2 regions of the Sphingomonas sp. P3_C6 genome follow, and region 2 is predicted to be linked to the other one. Evidence: riboswitches for the same ligand, from Rfam matches in the RefSeq annotation. Region 2 holds a riboswitch; the other holds the start of a gene.
What was found. A riboswitch is a leader RNA that binds a small molecule or an ion and turns the genes downstream of it on or off. The one in region 2 is predicted to bind glycine.

Region 1: it holds a riboswitch for glycine, as region 2 does, so the genes downstream of both, gcvT (glycine cleavage system aminomethyltransferase GcvT) here and AC1DT7_RS17105 (L-serine ammonia-lyase) in region 2, are expected to answer to the same signal.

Annotation. Positions count from the first base shown of each region.
Region 1 covers NZ_JBFUHB010000004.1:205,615-213,031, forward strand. The annotation lists gene AC1DT7_RS07320 (NAD(P)/FAD-dependent oxidoreductase) at 1-751, shown strand, start outside; gene AC1DT7_RS07325 (YegP family protein) at 799-969, shown strand; gene rnhA (ribonuclease HI) at 979-1,440, opposite strand; gene thrB (homoserine kinase) at 1,437-2,393, opposite strand; gene ispH (4-hydroxy-3-methylbut-2-enyl diphosphate reductase) at 2,398-3,354, opposite strand; gene AC1DT7_RS07345 (hypothetical protein) at 3,511-4,116, shown strand; gene AC1DT7_RS07350 (MOSC domain-containing protein) at 4,113-4,760, shown strand; glycine riboswitch at 4,838-4,970, shown strand; gene gcvT (glycine cleavage system aminomethyltransferase GcvT) at 5,141-6,268, shown strand; gene gcvH (glycine cleavage system protein GcvH) at 6,272-6,643, shown strand; gene gcvPA (aminomethyl-transferring glycine dehydrogenase subunit GcvPA) at 6,857-7,417, shown strand, end outside.
Region 2 covers NZ_JBFUHB010000019.1:74,936-82,352, forward strand. The annotation lists gene AC1DT7_RS17095 (autotransporter assembly complex protein TamA) at 1-98, shown strand, start outside; gene AC1DT7_RS17100 (translocation/assembly module TamB domain-containing protein) at 98-4,294, shown strand; gene AC1DT7_RS17105 (L-serine ammonia-lyase) at 4,311-5,723, opposite strand; glycine riboswitch at 5,759-5,825, opposite strand; glycine riboswitch at 5,827-5,914, opposite strand; gene AC1DT7_RS17110 (helix-turn-helix transcriptional regulator) at 5,957-6,814, opposite strand; gene AC1DT7_RS17115 (SDR family oxidoreductase) at 6,914-7,417, shown strand, end outside.

The sequences.
Region 1 (7,417 bases), on a different contig from region 2:
GCCGGGCTTGCGCGACGAATGGACCCTTGGCGTGATGGAAGCGAGCAGCGCCTATATCGACGTCGCCGCACTCCATGCCGATAGTATCGCGCGGGCACGCCGCGCCGGTGCCGAGATGATCGTCAACGCGCCGCTGCGAGCCGCGGCGCGGCAAGGCGGACAATGGCGGATCGCAACCGTCGCCGGTGATTTCGCCGCGACCGTGCTTGTCGATGCGGCCGGCGCCTGGGCAGATCCCGTGGCGCGGCTCGCCGGCGCCGCGCCGGCCGGTATTCAACCCTATCGCCGCACCATGACCCAGTTGCGCACGGACCCTGCGGTGCCGCAGGGGCTGCCGCTCGTTTCCGACATATCCGGCAACTTCTATTTCAAGCCGGAGACGGGCGGGCGACTATGGCTCAGTCCGCATGACGAGACACCGGTCGATCCGTGTGACGTCCAGCCGGAAGAGATCGACATCGCCATTGCCATCGACCGGTTCCAGCATGTCGTCGACTGGAAGGTCGATGCGGTCGAGCGGCGCTGGGCAGGGCTCAGGAGCTTCGCGCCGGACAGGCTGCCGATCTACGGGTTCGACCCGCAGGTGCCGGGATTCTTCTGGTGCGCGGGGCAGGGCGGTTTCGGCATCCAGACCGCGCCTGCCGGGGCCGCGCTTGCCGCCGGGCTGCTGCTGGGCCGGGAACCCGATCCGATCGCCGCTGCGATCGATCCGGCGCCATATGCGCCCGGCCGATTCCGAACGCTGGCGTAACGGTTCGCCCAAAGCTAACCTGCATCAGCCCAAGGTGGAGGAACGATATGGCACATAAGTTCGTGATCGAGCAGAACAAGGCGGGCGAGTACGTCGCCAAGTTCAAGTACAACAGCGAAATCATGTTCTGGACCGAAGGCTATTCGAGCAAGGCCAGCGCGCAGAACGCGATCGATTCGATCAAGAAGAATGGCCCCGAGGCACCCGTCGAGGATTGACGATCCGCTCTAGGCTCGGCCAGCGGCGACAGCCGCGTCGCTGGCCAGCTTGTCGGCCCGCTCATTGTCGGGATGGCCGGCATGGCCCTTGACCCATAACCATTCGATGCGGTGAGGCTTGGCGGCGGCGAGCAGCGCCTGCCAAAGGTCGGCATTCTTGACCGGCTGCTTCGCGGCTGTCTTCCAGCCATTTTTCTGCCAGCCTTTGATCCATTTGGTCAGGCCGTCCATCACGTAACGGCTGTCGGTCGACAGGACGACATGGCAGGGCCGCTTGAGCGCGTTGAGCCCCTCGATCGCCGCGGTGAGTTCCATCCGGTTGTTTGTGGTGAGCTTCTCGCCGCCGGAAAGCTCCCGCTCGCGCGTGCCGGCACGGATGATCGCGCCCCAGCCGCCGGGCCCCGGATTGCCTTTGCAGGCCCCGTCGGTGGCGATCTCGACCTTTGTGAGCTCGGAGGACGATTCAGTCATGCGAACAGCGTCTCACCCTGCGCCTCATAGGCCCTCAGGCGGCGGAGATAGGCGAGCGGGTCCTTGCGCGTGACCAGTGCATCGGCCGGCGTATTCAGCCAGTCCCAGGCACGGGAGAGCAGGAAACGGATACAGGCGCCCCTGGCCAGAGTCGACAATTCGGCGCGTTCGTCCGGCCGAAGCTCGATCGACTGGGTGTAGCCGTCGATCAGCGCCCGTCCGACCGCCCAATCGGCTTTGCCTCCCGTCGCGTCGAAGGACCAGGCCGTATGCATGACGGCAAGGTCGTAGGCGCGAATATCGGTGCAGGCGAAGTAGAAATCGATCAGCCCGGTCACGACATCGCCGCGCATCAAGACATTGTCGGGGAAGAGATCGGCATGGATCGCCCCGATCGGAAGATGGGCCGGCCAATTTGCGAGAACGGAGTCGAGCGCGAAGCCGACATCGTCGTAGAGGCCTTGCGCAATGCCATCGAGATCGCGGCCACAGCGTTCGAACAACGGTCGCCACGTATCGACGCCCATCGAATTCGGGCGGGTAAGCGTGAAATCGGCCAGCGCCTCGTGCATCCGTCCCATCGCCGAGCCGGTCGCGAAGGCCTGCGTTCTGGTGGGATGCGATAACGAAACGCCCGTCAGGAACTCGATCAGGCAGGCGGGGCGGCCCTCGATCTCATGGATCACGGTGCCGTCGCGGTCCGGCAGAGCGCGGGGAACCGGCAGCTCATGCTTGCCGAGATGATCGATCATGGCGAAGAAGAAGGGAAGATCGTCGAGATCGACGCGCTTCTCGTAGAGCGTCAGGATGAAGCGGCCCTTCGTCGTATCGACGAGGTAATTGCTGTTCTCGACGCCCTCGGCGATGCCCTTGGCCGATACGAGCTCGCCATGGTCGAAGCGCGCGAGGAAGGCGCTCAGCGCCTCCGCCGAAACCTGAGTATAGACGGCCATGAGGTCAGGCCGCGACTTCGAGGCCGCGGGGCAGCTTGAAGGAGATGGTCTCGCGGGTCGTCTCGACCTCATATTCGCTGACCTCGAAACGCTCGGACAGTCGCGTGACGAGTTCGCGCACCAATATCTCGGGCGCGGAGGCACCAGCGGTGATGCCGAGCGTCCGAACCCCGTCCAGAAAATCGAAATTCAGGTCGCTCGCGCGCTGCACCAGCTGGGCGCGGGTGCCCTCGCGCTCGGCGACTTCGACCAGCCGGACCGAGTTCGAGGAGTTGGGCGCGCCGATCACCAGCATCGCATCGCAGGCGTTGGCGATCTTCTTGACGGCGGCCTGACGGTTGGAGGTTGCGTAGCAGATATCCTCGCCGCGCGGCGCCTGGATCGCCGGGAAGCGTTGCTGAAGCGCCTCCACGATGGCGGCGGTATCATCGACAGACAGGGTCGTCTGGGTCAGGAAGGCCAGATTGTCCGGATCGACCGGCTGCATGGCCTCCACGTCGGCGACGGTCTCGACCAGCGACATGGATCCTTCCGGAACCTGGCCGAAGGTGCCGATCACTTCGGGATGCCCTTCATGGCCGATAAAGACGATGTGGCGGCCGGCCGCTACCAGGCGTTCGGCCTGGCGATGGACCTTGGAGACGAGCGGGCAGGTCGCATCGAGATAGGAAAGGCCGCGCTGCGCTGCCTTGGCCGGCACCGCCTTGGGCACGCCATGGGCGGAAAATACCACCGGCACGCCGTCCGGCACCTCTTCCAGTTCCTCGACGAAGATCGCGCCCTTTTCACGCAGGGCGTCCACGACATATTTGTTGTGGACGATCTCGTGCCGGACATAGACCGGGGCGCCATATTTCTCGATCGCCAGCTCGACGATCTGGATCGCACGGTCGACACCCGCACAGAAGCCGCGGGGAGCGGCAATGAGCAGTTCGAGCGGCGGCTTCTTGGGATCGGTCATTGGGGAGCGCTCTACGCGATTGCTTGCGTGCGCGAAAGCCGGTTCCTATGGTGCCCGCCGTTCCGGGGCCGGTGCGCGCGAGCGCGAGGCCCCTTCCTATGTGATAAGGTGCGTGTGCCCGTGACAGCCCGGAAATTTGCCGTTCCCGCCATATTGATGCTGCTGGCAGGCGGCTGCTCCACCACCGGCGACATCGACGAGACGGGCGGCATCACGGCTATCCGTTCCGCTTGCCCCAATGTCGGCGTTCCTGCCGCGACCGGCGACATCACGCTGTTCGATCCTCCCGCGAGCACCGCCGCGACGGCGATCGACGTCGCCGCGGTGATGACCAATGTCAGATCCACCTGTGCCGATGCGACCGACGACATCATCACCACCGTCACCTTCGACATCCAGGCGCGCCGTACCCGCACCGATTCGGCGCGGGACGTGAACCTGCCTTATTTCATCACCGTCGTGCGTGGCGGCACCGCCGTGATCGCCAAGCGCGTCGGCCATGTCTCGGTGCATTTCAACGCAGGGCAGGATCGCGCCACCACGAGCGGTCAGGCGACCACCACCATTGCCCGCGCCGCCGCCACGCTGTCCGACGATGTCCGCAAGAAGCTGACCGAGAAGCGCAAGGCGGGCGGCACCGACGCTGCCGTCGACCCGTTGAGCCGCCCCGAGATTCGCCAGGCGGTGATGCGTGCGACCTTCGAAGCGCTTGTCGGTTTCCAGCTGACCGACGATCAGCTGAAGTATAACGCGACGCGGTGACCGGCGTTCGGGCCTTCGCCCTGCTTGCGGGCAGGGCACGGTATCTCGGGCGTGGTGAAAACAGCGCCATTGCCAAGTCTCCCGTTTCGGGGCCGGTAAAGATCGGATTCCTCGGGCTGGAGGGCGACGAGCAGGTCGACCTGACCGTGCATGGCGGACCGGACAAGGCGCTGCATCACTATCCGAACGACCATTATGCACGGTGGGGCGAGGAAAGGCCGAGCGACCCGGTGCTCGCCGGGCCGGGGGCGTTCGGCGAGAATGTCGCCACCCTGGGGCTGATGGAGGGCCAGGTCTGTATCGGTGATCGTTTTCGCCTCGGCAGCGCACTGGTCGAGATAAGTCAGGGTCGGCAGCCCTGCTGGAAGCAGGGCGAGCGGCTGCACTGGCCGGCGCTTCCGGCGCTGATGGTCAAGGAACGGCGCAGCGGCTGGTATTACCGCGTGATCGAGGAAGGCACGGCCGAACCCGGCGAGACCCTGTCGATGGTCGCGCGCCCCTTGCCCGACTGGACCGTCCGGCGCGTGTTCGGCCTGCTGATCGCGGGCGACCATCGAAGCGATCCCGCGGCGCTTGCCGAGCTTGCCGGCATGGAGTCGCTCTATGTCGGCTGGCGGGACCGTGCCCTCAAATTGATGGGGTGAGGTAAAAGCAGCCAAGCCCGATTGACTCGCCTGCCGCGCCGCGCCACACCGGAAATGTCGATGAGGGGCAACCTTCATGGGCACGCGCGGGAGAGACCCCGGACGCGGGACCTTTGTCAAAGCAACAGCTTGGCATTGAATCCCCGATCCAGGGCGCCGAAGGAGCAACCGCCCCGGAATCTCTCAGGCACACCGGACCGCGCGGGCTATCGACACTCTGGAAAGCGGCTGGAGCGACGTTCGCGCGGCCCACCGAAGGGGTAAGCCGGCCTGCATCAGCGGGCGGTCAAAGCTCTCAGGTTCCCGTGACAGAGGGGGCGGCGAAACTCGGCGTATCCTGCGCTGCGTAACGCCGTGACACCTTGCGACGGAGACCGGCATTGAGCGACACCGAAGGCCCCGAAATCGAAATCCAGACCCTGCCGCTCGATGCGTGGCACCGTGCGCGTGGCGGCCGGATGGTCGAGTTCGCCGGCTATCACATGCCGGTACAATATGAAGGCATCATGGCCGAGCATCTGTGGACCCGCGAGTCCGCCGGCTTGTTCGATGTCAGCCATATGGGCCAGCTGCTCTTCACCGGCGAAGGCGCCGACGCCGCGCTCGAGGCGCTGCTGCCGGGCGACATCAAGGGGCTCGGCACCGCGAAGATGCGCTATTCGCTGCTGCTGGCGGAGAATGGCGGCATCCTCGACGATCTGATGGTCACGCGCCGTGAGGACGGCATCTACATGGTCGTGAACGGCGCGACCAAATATGACGATATCTCTTACTTTCTCGATCATCTGCCCGACGACATCACGATCAACATCATGGACGAGCAGGCATTGCTCGCGCTCCAGGGCCCCAAGGCGGTCGACGTGCTGTCGCGGCTGGTGCCGGGCGTCGAGGCCCTGGTGTTCATGACCGCCGGCGGGTTCGAATGGAACGGTACGCCTCTGTGGATCAGCCGGTCGGGTTATACCGGTGAGGACGGGTTCGAAATCTCGGTGCCGGGCGAGATCGCCGAGGCGCTTGCCGAGGCGCTGACGGGCGAAGCAGAGGTCAGGCCGATCGGACTGGGCGCGCGCGATTCGCTGCGGCTCGAGGCGGGTCTGCCGCTCTACGGCCATGATCTCGATCCCGAGACGACGCCGGTGATGGCCGACCTCGGTTTCGCCTTGTCCAAGCGTCGCCGCGAAGAAGGCAATTTCATGGGTGCCGAACGCATCCTGCTCGAGCGAGAGCAGGGCCCGGTCGTAAAGCGCGTCGGGCTTGTCGTCGAAGGCCGCCAGCCGGTGCGCGAGGGTGCGGCGGTGGTCGATGCCGACGGCTCGGATGTCGGCAGGGTCACCAGTGGTGGCTTTGCCCCGAGCTTCGGTGCGCCGATCGCCATGGCTTATGTGCCGGTCGCGATGTCAGCCATCGGCACCGTCATCCAGCTTTCGCAGCGCGGCAAGGTTCATCAGGCGACCGTCGCCGCAATGCCGTTAATTCCCCACCGCTACGTCCGTACAGGAGGCAAGTGAGCCATGAGCCGTTATTTCACCGAAGATCATGAATGGGTCGATGTCGACGGCGACGTCGGGACGGTCGGCATCAGCGAATATGCGCAGAGCCAACTCGGCGACATCGTGTTCGTCGATGTGCCTGCAGAGGGCAAGGAACTTGCAAAGGGCGACGATGCCGCCGTGGTCGAATCGGTCAAGGCAGCGTCCGACGTCTATTCGCCGGTCTCGGGCACCGTGATCGAAGGTAACCCGGCGCTCGGCGACAATCCGGGCCTCGTCAACGAAGATCCCGAGGCCGAGGGCTGGTTCTTCAAGCTGACCCTCAGCGATCTGGAAGAACTGAAGGGCCTGATGGACGAGGCTGCCTACGCGGCGTTTGTCGCGAAGCTTTGATGTGACTTACTCCCCTCCCGCTTGCGGGAGGAGTTTGGATTGCCATCGGGTCAATCATGCCCCCGGCATGATTGAGAAATGCCTGGGAGGCATTTCGGCCCGACGGGAATCAAAACTGGGGTGGGCTCGCGCTCACCTCCGGCGAACCGCCCGGAATTAGCCGGGCGCCCACCCCCGACCCCTCCCGCAGGCGGGAGGGGGGAGATTGCGTGAATGCGTTACCTGCCTCTTACCAACAACGATCGTCAGGCGATGCTCGCCGTGATCGGCGCCAACTCAATCGACGATCTGTTCGTCGATGTTCCCGCGGTCGCCCAGCTCGACGGCCCAATCCACGGGTTGCCCGGCCATGCGAGCGAACTGGCCGTCGAGCGCCATATGGCGGCGCTGGCGCGCAAGAACCTGGCGGCGGGCGACGCGCCCTTTTTCCTTGGCTGCGGCGCCTATAAGCATCATGTGCCGGCGAGCGTGGATCACCTGATCCAGCGCGGCGAGTATCTGACGGCTTATACGCCGTACCAGCCCGAGATCGCTCAGGGCACGCTGCAGATGCTGTTCGAGTTCCAGACCCAGGTGGCGCGGCTGCTCGGCACCGATGTGGCGAACGCATCGATGTACGACGGCTCGACCGCGTGCTGGGAAGCGATCGGCATGGCGCGCCGGGTGACCAAGCGGGCCAAGGCGATCCTGTCGACCGGGCTCCATCCACATTACGTCTCGGTCGCGAAGACCATGGCGAAGTTCACCGGCGATGTGCTCGAAACGGGCTCGCCG
Region 2 (7,417 bases):
ATTTCGGCCCGGTCCGTTTCGACGTCGCCACGCCGCTCGGCCGACGCAAGGGCGAATCCAAGGTCGCGATCTACATCTCGATCGGGCAGGCCTTCTGATGACCGAGATTGAGACCGCCGCACCCGCGCCGCGCCGTTTCACGGTCGGGCGTGTCGTCAAATGGGTGGCGGTCACGATTGCCACGCTGCTGGCCCTCGCGGTGCTGGCGGTGGTCGCGCTCAACACCGATCCGGGCCGGCGATTCCTGGTCGGCAAGCTCTCCGGGTATCAGCTGGCATCCGGACTCAAGATCGAATTGGGCCGACTCGATGGCTCGCTCTACGGCAAGCTCACCATCCGCGACCTGAAGATCAGTGATCCCAAGGGCGTATTCGCGACCGCGCCGCAGGTCGATCTCGACTGGCGTCCCTTCGCCTTCATCGGCAACCATGCCGATATCCGGTCGGCCAGCGCACCGCTGATCACCCTCGCCCGCCTGCCCGAGCTCAAGGCGGTGCCGAGCGATCCCAATGCCCCTACCCTGCCCGATATCGATATCGACATCGGCACGCTGAAGGTCGACCGGCTGGTGCTCGGCGCGCCCGTCACCGGTACGCGGCGTCTGATGACGCTCGATGCCGTGGCGCACATCGCCGATGGCCGCGCGCAGATCACCGGCAATGCCGCCGCGCTCGATGGCGGCGACCGGCTCGCGCTGAAGCTCGATGCGGTGCCCGACCAGGATCGGCTGATCGTTGACGCGCGTCTCAATGCGCCGGCCGGCGGGATCGTCGCGGGCATGGCGGGTCTCAAGCAGCCGCTGATCGCGCAGATCGACGGGCGCGGGAGCTGGTCCTCCTGGCAGGGCAAGGCGCAGGCGCTGCTTGGCGGCAAGCCTCTGGCGGCGCTCGACCTGACCGCGCGCAGCGGCACCTTCACCGCGCGCGGACCGCTGCATCCCGGACTGATCCTGGCCGGCCCGGTCGAGCGGCTGACCGCGCCGGCATTGGTCGTCGATCTCACCACGACCCTGGCCAATCGCCGGGCGAACACAAAATTGTCGGTGCGCTCGGATGCGTTGGCGGTGACCGCGAACGGCATGATCGATCTCGCGCAGAGCCGGTTCGAGGGCATGCAGATCGAGGCGAACCTGCTCACCCCCGGATCGATCGCGCCGAACCTCAACGGCCGCGACGTGCGTGCCTCGCTCCGGCTTGACGGCACCTTTGCCCGGCCGCTGGTCGATTACAAGATCAGCGCAGCGGCGATCGGCTTCGACAAGACCGTTGTTCAGGGCCTGTATGCCGAGGGCCGCAGCCGCGTGGATGCCGACCGCATCATCGTGCCGGTCTCGGGGCGGATCGCACGCGTAACCGGGCTGAATGCGGCCGCCGGCGGGCTGTTGACCAACGTGACGGTCAATGGCGAGTTCGCGATGTCCGGCGACACCATCCTGTCGGACAATCTGCGCATCCGATCGCCCCAGATCGACGCCACCGCGATCATCGTCGCCGACCTGTCCACCGGCATCTACCGCGCCGGGCTGAAGGGCCGGGTCAATGATTATCGCATTGAGGGCGTCGGCATCGTCAACCTGACGACCGACATGAAGATCGTGACGGTGCCGTCGGGCGGGTTCGGCCTGCAAGGCCGGTTCGGTCTCACGACGGTGAAGATCGACAATTCGGGCGTGGCCGATTTCCTCGGCGGGCGCGCCGCGATCGCCGGCACGATCAGCTTTGACCCCAAGGGCGTGTTCCGCGTCCAGAATCTGCGGGTCGGTGCGCCGAAGTTCAGCCTGACCGGCGGCCAGGGCAGCTATCTGCCGGACGGGCGTATCGCCTTCACCGCGCAGGGCCGTTCCACGCAATATGGCCCGCTCTCGCTTGCGGTGTCGGGCACGGCCGAACGACCGCTGATCCGGTTGCGCGCGAGCCGCCCGAATGTGGGCGTCCAGCTCAGCGATGTCGAAGCGGTGATCCGCGGGACCGGCACCGGCTATGCGGTCGTCGCGACCGGCGGATCGCCCTACGGGCCGTTCAATGCCGATGTGCTGATCCGCACCGGCAGGGGACCGCTGACCATCGACATCAACCGCGCGCGCTTCGCCGGGGTCGATTTCGCCGGCACTATCCGCCAGGCACCGACCGGACCGTTCGTCGGCAAGCTGACCGCGAACGGGTCGGGTATCACCGGCACGGTCGACCTGTCGGCGGTCGGTGCGATCCAGCGCGCCCAGGTGTCGGCCCGCGCCAATGGCGCGCATATCCCCGGCCAGGCCAAGCTGGTGATCGAGCGTGCAATCGTCGAGGCGACGATCACCCTTTACGCCAAGGCGCCCGAGATTCTCGCCGATGTGCAACTCGCCGGGGTGCGCCAGGGCGAGTTCTTCCTTCAGGCGGCCCGCGCGAAGGTGAACTATCAGGGCGGCCGCGGTACCGCCCAGCTCGTCGCCAACGGCCAGAGCGGCGCGAGCTTCCGCATCGCCGCCAATGCCCAGCTCTCGCCCGACCTGTACCGGGTCGCCGCGCAGGGCCAGGTCGGCACCGTCACCTTCCGTCTCGCCCAGCCGGCAGTGATCCGCAGCGAGCGGGGCACTTATGTGCTGGCGCCGGTCGCGGTCGTCGTGCCGCAGGGCCAGGTCCGCATCGCTGGACGCTATGGCAAGACGCTCGAGCTGCAATCGCGCTTCGACAATTTCGACCTCGCGATTCTCAACACCTTTGCCGCCGGCGCCGGCATCGGCGGCCGCGCGACCGGCAGCCTCGATTATGTCCAGGCCGGGTCCGGCATCCCACGCGCCGACCTCCGCCTCGATATCAAGAGCTTCACCCGGTCAGGTGCGGCAGTTGTATCGACCCCGGTCGATATCTCGGCACTCGGCACGCTACGTCCCGAAGGCGGCACACTGGCCGCCCTGATCAAGCGCGGCGGCAACGCAATCGGACGGGCGCAGGTGCGGCTGCAGCCGGTCGGCGATGGCGACTGGACGACGGCGCTGATGAACGCGCCGCTCGGCGGCGGCGTCCGCTACAACGGCCCGGCCGATGTGCTGTGGAGCCTGGCCGGCATGGCGAACCAGTCGCTGACCGGCCAGATCGGTATCGCCGCGGATTTCTCGGGCCGCATCTCCAGCCCGCAACTCACCGGCGTCATCCGCGCCAATGCGCTCGCCTATGACAACGAGACCTATGGCACGCGGATCAACGCGATCAAGCTGACCGGACGCTTCACCAACGATCGGTTAGAGATCGCCGAATTCACCGGGCGTGCCGGCAAGGGCACCGTTTCAGCGAGAGGCAGTGTCGGGTTCGGATCGGACGCGGGCTTCCCGATCGATATCCGCGCGACCCTGGCCAACGCACAGCTCGCGCGCAGCGATGCGCTCGGCGCGACCGTCTCCGGCGAGATCGCCGTCACCAACAGCAAGGCCAATGGAGGCCTTGTCTCGGGCACGTTGAACCTTCCCGAGGTCCGCTATGAGATCATCCGCCAGGGTGCCGCCGAAGTGGCGGAGCTTCAGGGTGTGCGCCGCAAGGGCACCAGCCGTGCCCAGGCGGCGAAGGATGCTGCGGAGGCGGCGGCCGGCGTACCGAGCCTGTTCAAGCTCGACCTGCGTATCCGCGCGGACAACCGCCTGTTCGTAACCGGCATGGGCCTGGAGAGCGAATGGCGCGCCGACCTGCGGATCGGCGGCACCTCAGCCACGCCTGAGGTGGTCGGGGACGTCGATCTGGTCCGCGGCACCTACAGCTTTGCCGGCAAGCGTTTCGATCTCGACCAGGACAGCGTGATCCGCTTCGAGGGCGGCCCGGTGACCAACCCGTCGCTGTCGATGAAGGCGACCGCCACCCTGTCGGGCACCGCGATCACCATCAACATCGCCGGCCGGGCGCAGAACCCGCAGATCAGCTTCAGCTCCTCGCCGAATCTGCCGCAGGACGAACTGCTGTCGCGCATCCTGTTCGGCAATTCGATCACCGAGCTGTCGCCGATGCAGGCGATCCAGCTCGCGTCAGCGCTCAACTCGCTGCGCGGATCGGGCGGCGGGCTGAACCCGCTCGGCAAGCTGCGCTCGGCCTCGGGCATCGACCGACTGCGTGTCCTCGGCGCCGACGAGGCGACCGGTCGTGGCACCTCGGTCGCCGCGGGCAAGTACATCTCCAACGACATCTATGTGGAAATCGTCACCGACACGCGCGGCTTCACCGCCACCCAGCTCGAGATCGCGCTGTCCAAGGCGCTGAGCATCCTGAGCCAGACGGGCGGATCGAACGGGACTGCGATCAACCTGCGCTATTCGAAGGATTATTGACGGGCCGGCCGGCCCGTCAGCATTCGACCACGTTGACCGCGAGACCGCCCAGGCTGGTCTCCTTGTATTTGGAGCGCATGTCCTCGCCGGTCTGGCGCATCGTCTCGATCGCCTGATCCAGACTGACGATGTGCGTGCCGTCGCCGTCGAGCGCGAGATAGGCGGCGTTGATCGCCTTCACCGCGCCCATCGCGTTGCGCTCGATACAGGGCACCTGGACGAGACCGCCGATCGGATCGCAGGTGAGCCCGAGATTATGCTCGATACCGATCTCTGCGGCATTCTCGATCTGGGCATTGCTAGCGCCGAGCACCGCCGCCAGGCCGGCCGCGGCCATCGAGCAGGCGACGCCGACCTCACCCTGGCACCCCATCTCGGCCGCCGAGATGGAGGCGCGTGTCTTGTAGAGCATGCCGATCGCGGCCGCGGTGGAGAGGAAGATCCGGATTCCCTCGCGCGTCGCCGGTCCTTCGAAGGTCTCGTAATAGCGGATCACCGCGGGGATGATGCCGGCGGCACCATTGGTCGGGGCCGTCACCACCCGGCCGCCCGCCGCATTCTCCTCGTTCACCGCAAGCGCCCATAGGCTGACCCACTGGATCGTGTGCGATGGCGCGCCGCGTTCGGAGCGCGAGATCAGCGCCTCGTGCAGGCCCTTGGCGCGGCGGCGGACATTCAGGCCACCGGGCAATATGCCGTCCTTGACCATGCCGCGATCGATACACGCACGCATCGCATCGGCGACGCCGTCGAGCAGCGCATCGGTCTCGGCGGGGGTACGCCAGGCAGTGTCGTTGCGGCGCACCAGCTCGCTGATCGAGATGCGCTCGAGCGCCGCCGCCGCCAGCAGTTCTTCGCCAGAGGTGAAGGGATGGCGCACCGCGACATTGCCAAGCTCCGGCCGCTCGCCACCGCGCCGTATCGTGCCGCCGCCGATCGAGTAGTAACGCAGCGTCTGCACCGTGCCGTCGGGGAACCAGGCCGTCAGATCGAGCGCGTTGGGATGTTCCGGCTCGAAGCGCTGGGGATGAAAATCGATGCCGCCTTTACCGTCCAGCTCGACCGGATAACCGCCCTCGCCCGCCCCGCGCCCCAGCGGCAGGGCATCGTCGGCGCGGAAATCCGCGACCAGCGCCGCTGCGGCTTCGGGATCGACTGTCTCGGGTTCCCAGCCCGCCAGCCCGAGCAGGATTGCGATGTCGGTGCCGTGCCCGATGCCGGTCAGGGCCAGCGAACCGTACAGGCTGCAACCGACCTTCGTCGCGCGATCCGGCAAGGCGAGGATGGTTCGCGCGAAATCCGCCGCGGCGCGCATCGGCCCGACCGTGTGCGAGCTCGACGGGCCGATGCCGATGGTGAACATCTCGGCGATGCTGATCGGACGATGGCGCGGATTTGGGGGAGTCGGTGTCACGGTCACAAAGGGCATGCTCCAGTCGGGCGCTGCGAGCGCCGTTGCATGCCCCCTCTGTCCCTTGCGCCTGAGATCGTTATCCCGTCGGCGGGTGCCGTGGCACCACTCTCCAGAGTGTCTGTGTCGCGCGGTCCTTTTGCCTGAGAGTTTCCGGGGCGGTTGCTCCTTCGGCGCCAGCCTAAGCCGATCTCTCCCGTGCGACGGCCGATAGGTGAGCGAGCACCGGCGGTAAGTCAATCGGCTCCCGATCAGGATGCCCAGGCGGCGCGAGATTCCGGTACGGGAGCTTTTCGTTCGTCGACCAGGGACTGGATGAGGTCGCGGTCGTCCGGCGTGGCCGGGTTATAGACGATCAGGCTCAGGTCCGGCCGGCCATCCACCGCAAAGGCGGAATATTCCAGGGCAATCAGGCCGACCTCTGGATGGCGGAGATGCTTCGTCCCGTCGCCATGCGTCTGCACGTCATTGTCCCGCCACATCGCCGCGAATTCGGGGCTCTCCCGGCAGAGTTCGTCGACCAGCGGTGCGACTTCGGCATCGGCACCCGCGCGGGCAGCATCAATCCGGAAAGAGTTCACGACGAAACGGGCCACCGATTCCCATTCGGGCTGCGCCGCGCGAACGCGATCGTCGCGGAAGAGCAGGCGCAGGATATTGCGCTGATCGGGCGGGAGCGTGCCGTAGTTGGTGAGGACGACCTCCGCCGCACGGTTCCAGGCGACGACATCCCAGGTCGCGGTCCGCACGATGGCCGGACTGCAGGTCAGCACGTCGAGCAACCGCTGCAGCCGCGGCGTAATCGAGTCGCTGCCGCGATACTGGGCGGCGGGCGGGCGGCCGAGTCCGAGCAGGAACAGATGCTCGCGCTCGACCTCGGTCAGGGTCAATGCCGTTGCGATCCGGTCGAGCACCTCGGCCGAGGGTTTCCCCCCGCGCCCCTGTTCGAGCCAAGTGTACCAGGTCGGGCTGATATTGGCGCGCTGTGCGACTTCCTCCCGGCGCAACCCGGCGGTTCGCCGCCGCCCGGCGAAACCGAATGAAGCCGGATCGAGCTTCGTGCGCCGGTTTCTGAGATAGGTGCCAAGTATGTTGTTGTCGTCGGTCATCGCGCATCCTGTTGATGATTATACCAGGATAATGTCCCTACTTTACCTGCATACCTCGCACGCCGACAAGAGCCGTATCGAGATACTGGAGTTGAACAGATGCGTGTATTCGTAACGGGCGCCACCGGTTGGGTCGGCTCGGCCGTCGTCGAGCAATTGGTCGGGGCCGGCCATCAGGTCACCGGCCTCGTCCGCTCTCCGGAGAAAGCTGCTGCGCTCGCCGCGGCCGGTGCCGACATCGTGGCCGGTACGCTCGATGACCTCGATATGTTGCGCGACGCCGCCTCGGCAGCGGATGCCGTAATCCATACCGCTTTCAATCACGACTTTTCCCGATTCGCCGAGAATGCGCGGCAAGATCAGCGGGCCATCGAGACGCTGGGCGACGAGCTGGCTGGCTCCGGGCGCCCCCTGCTCGTCACGTCGGGCGTCGCATTGCTCGCGCCGGGCCGGGTCGCGACCGAGGCGGACACGCCCCCGTCCGATCCGTTCTACCCGCGCAGATCGGAAGCGGCGGCGATAGCACTGGCGGCACGCGGCGTCCGCGCTGCCTCCGTCCGGCTCGCGCCCTCGGTCCATGGCGTCGGCGACCATGGCTTCATC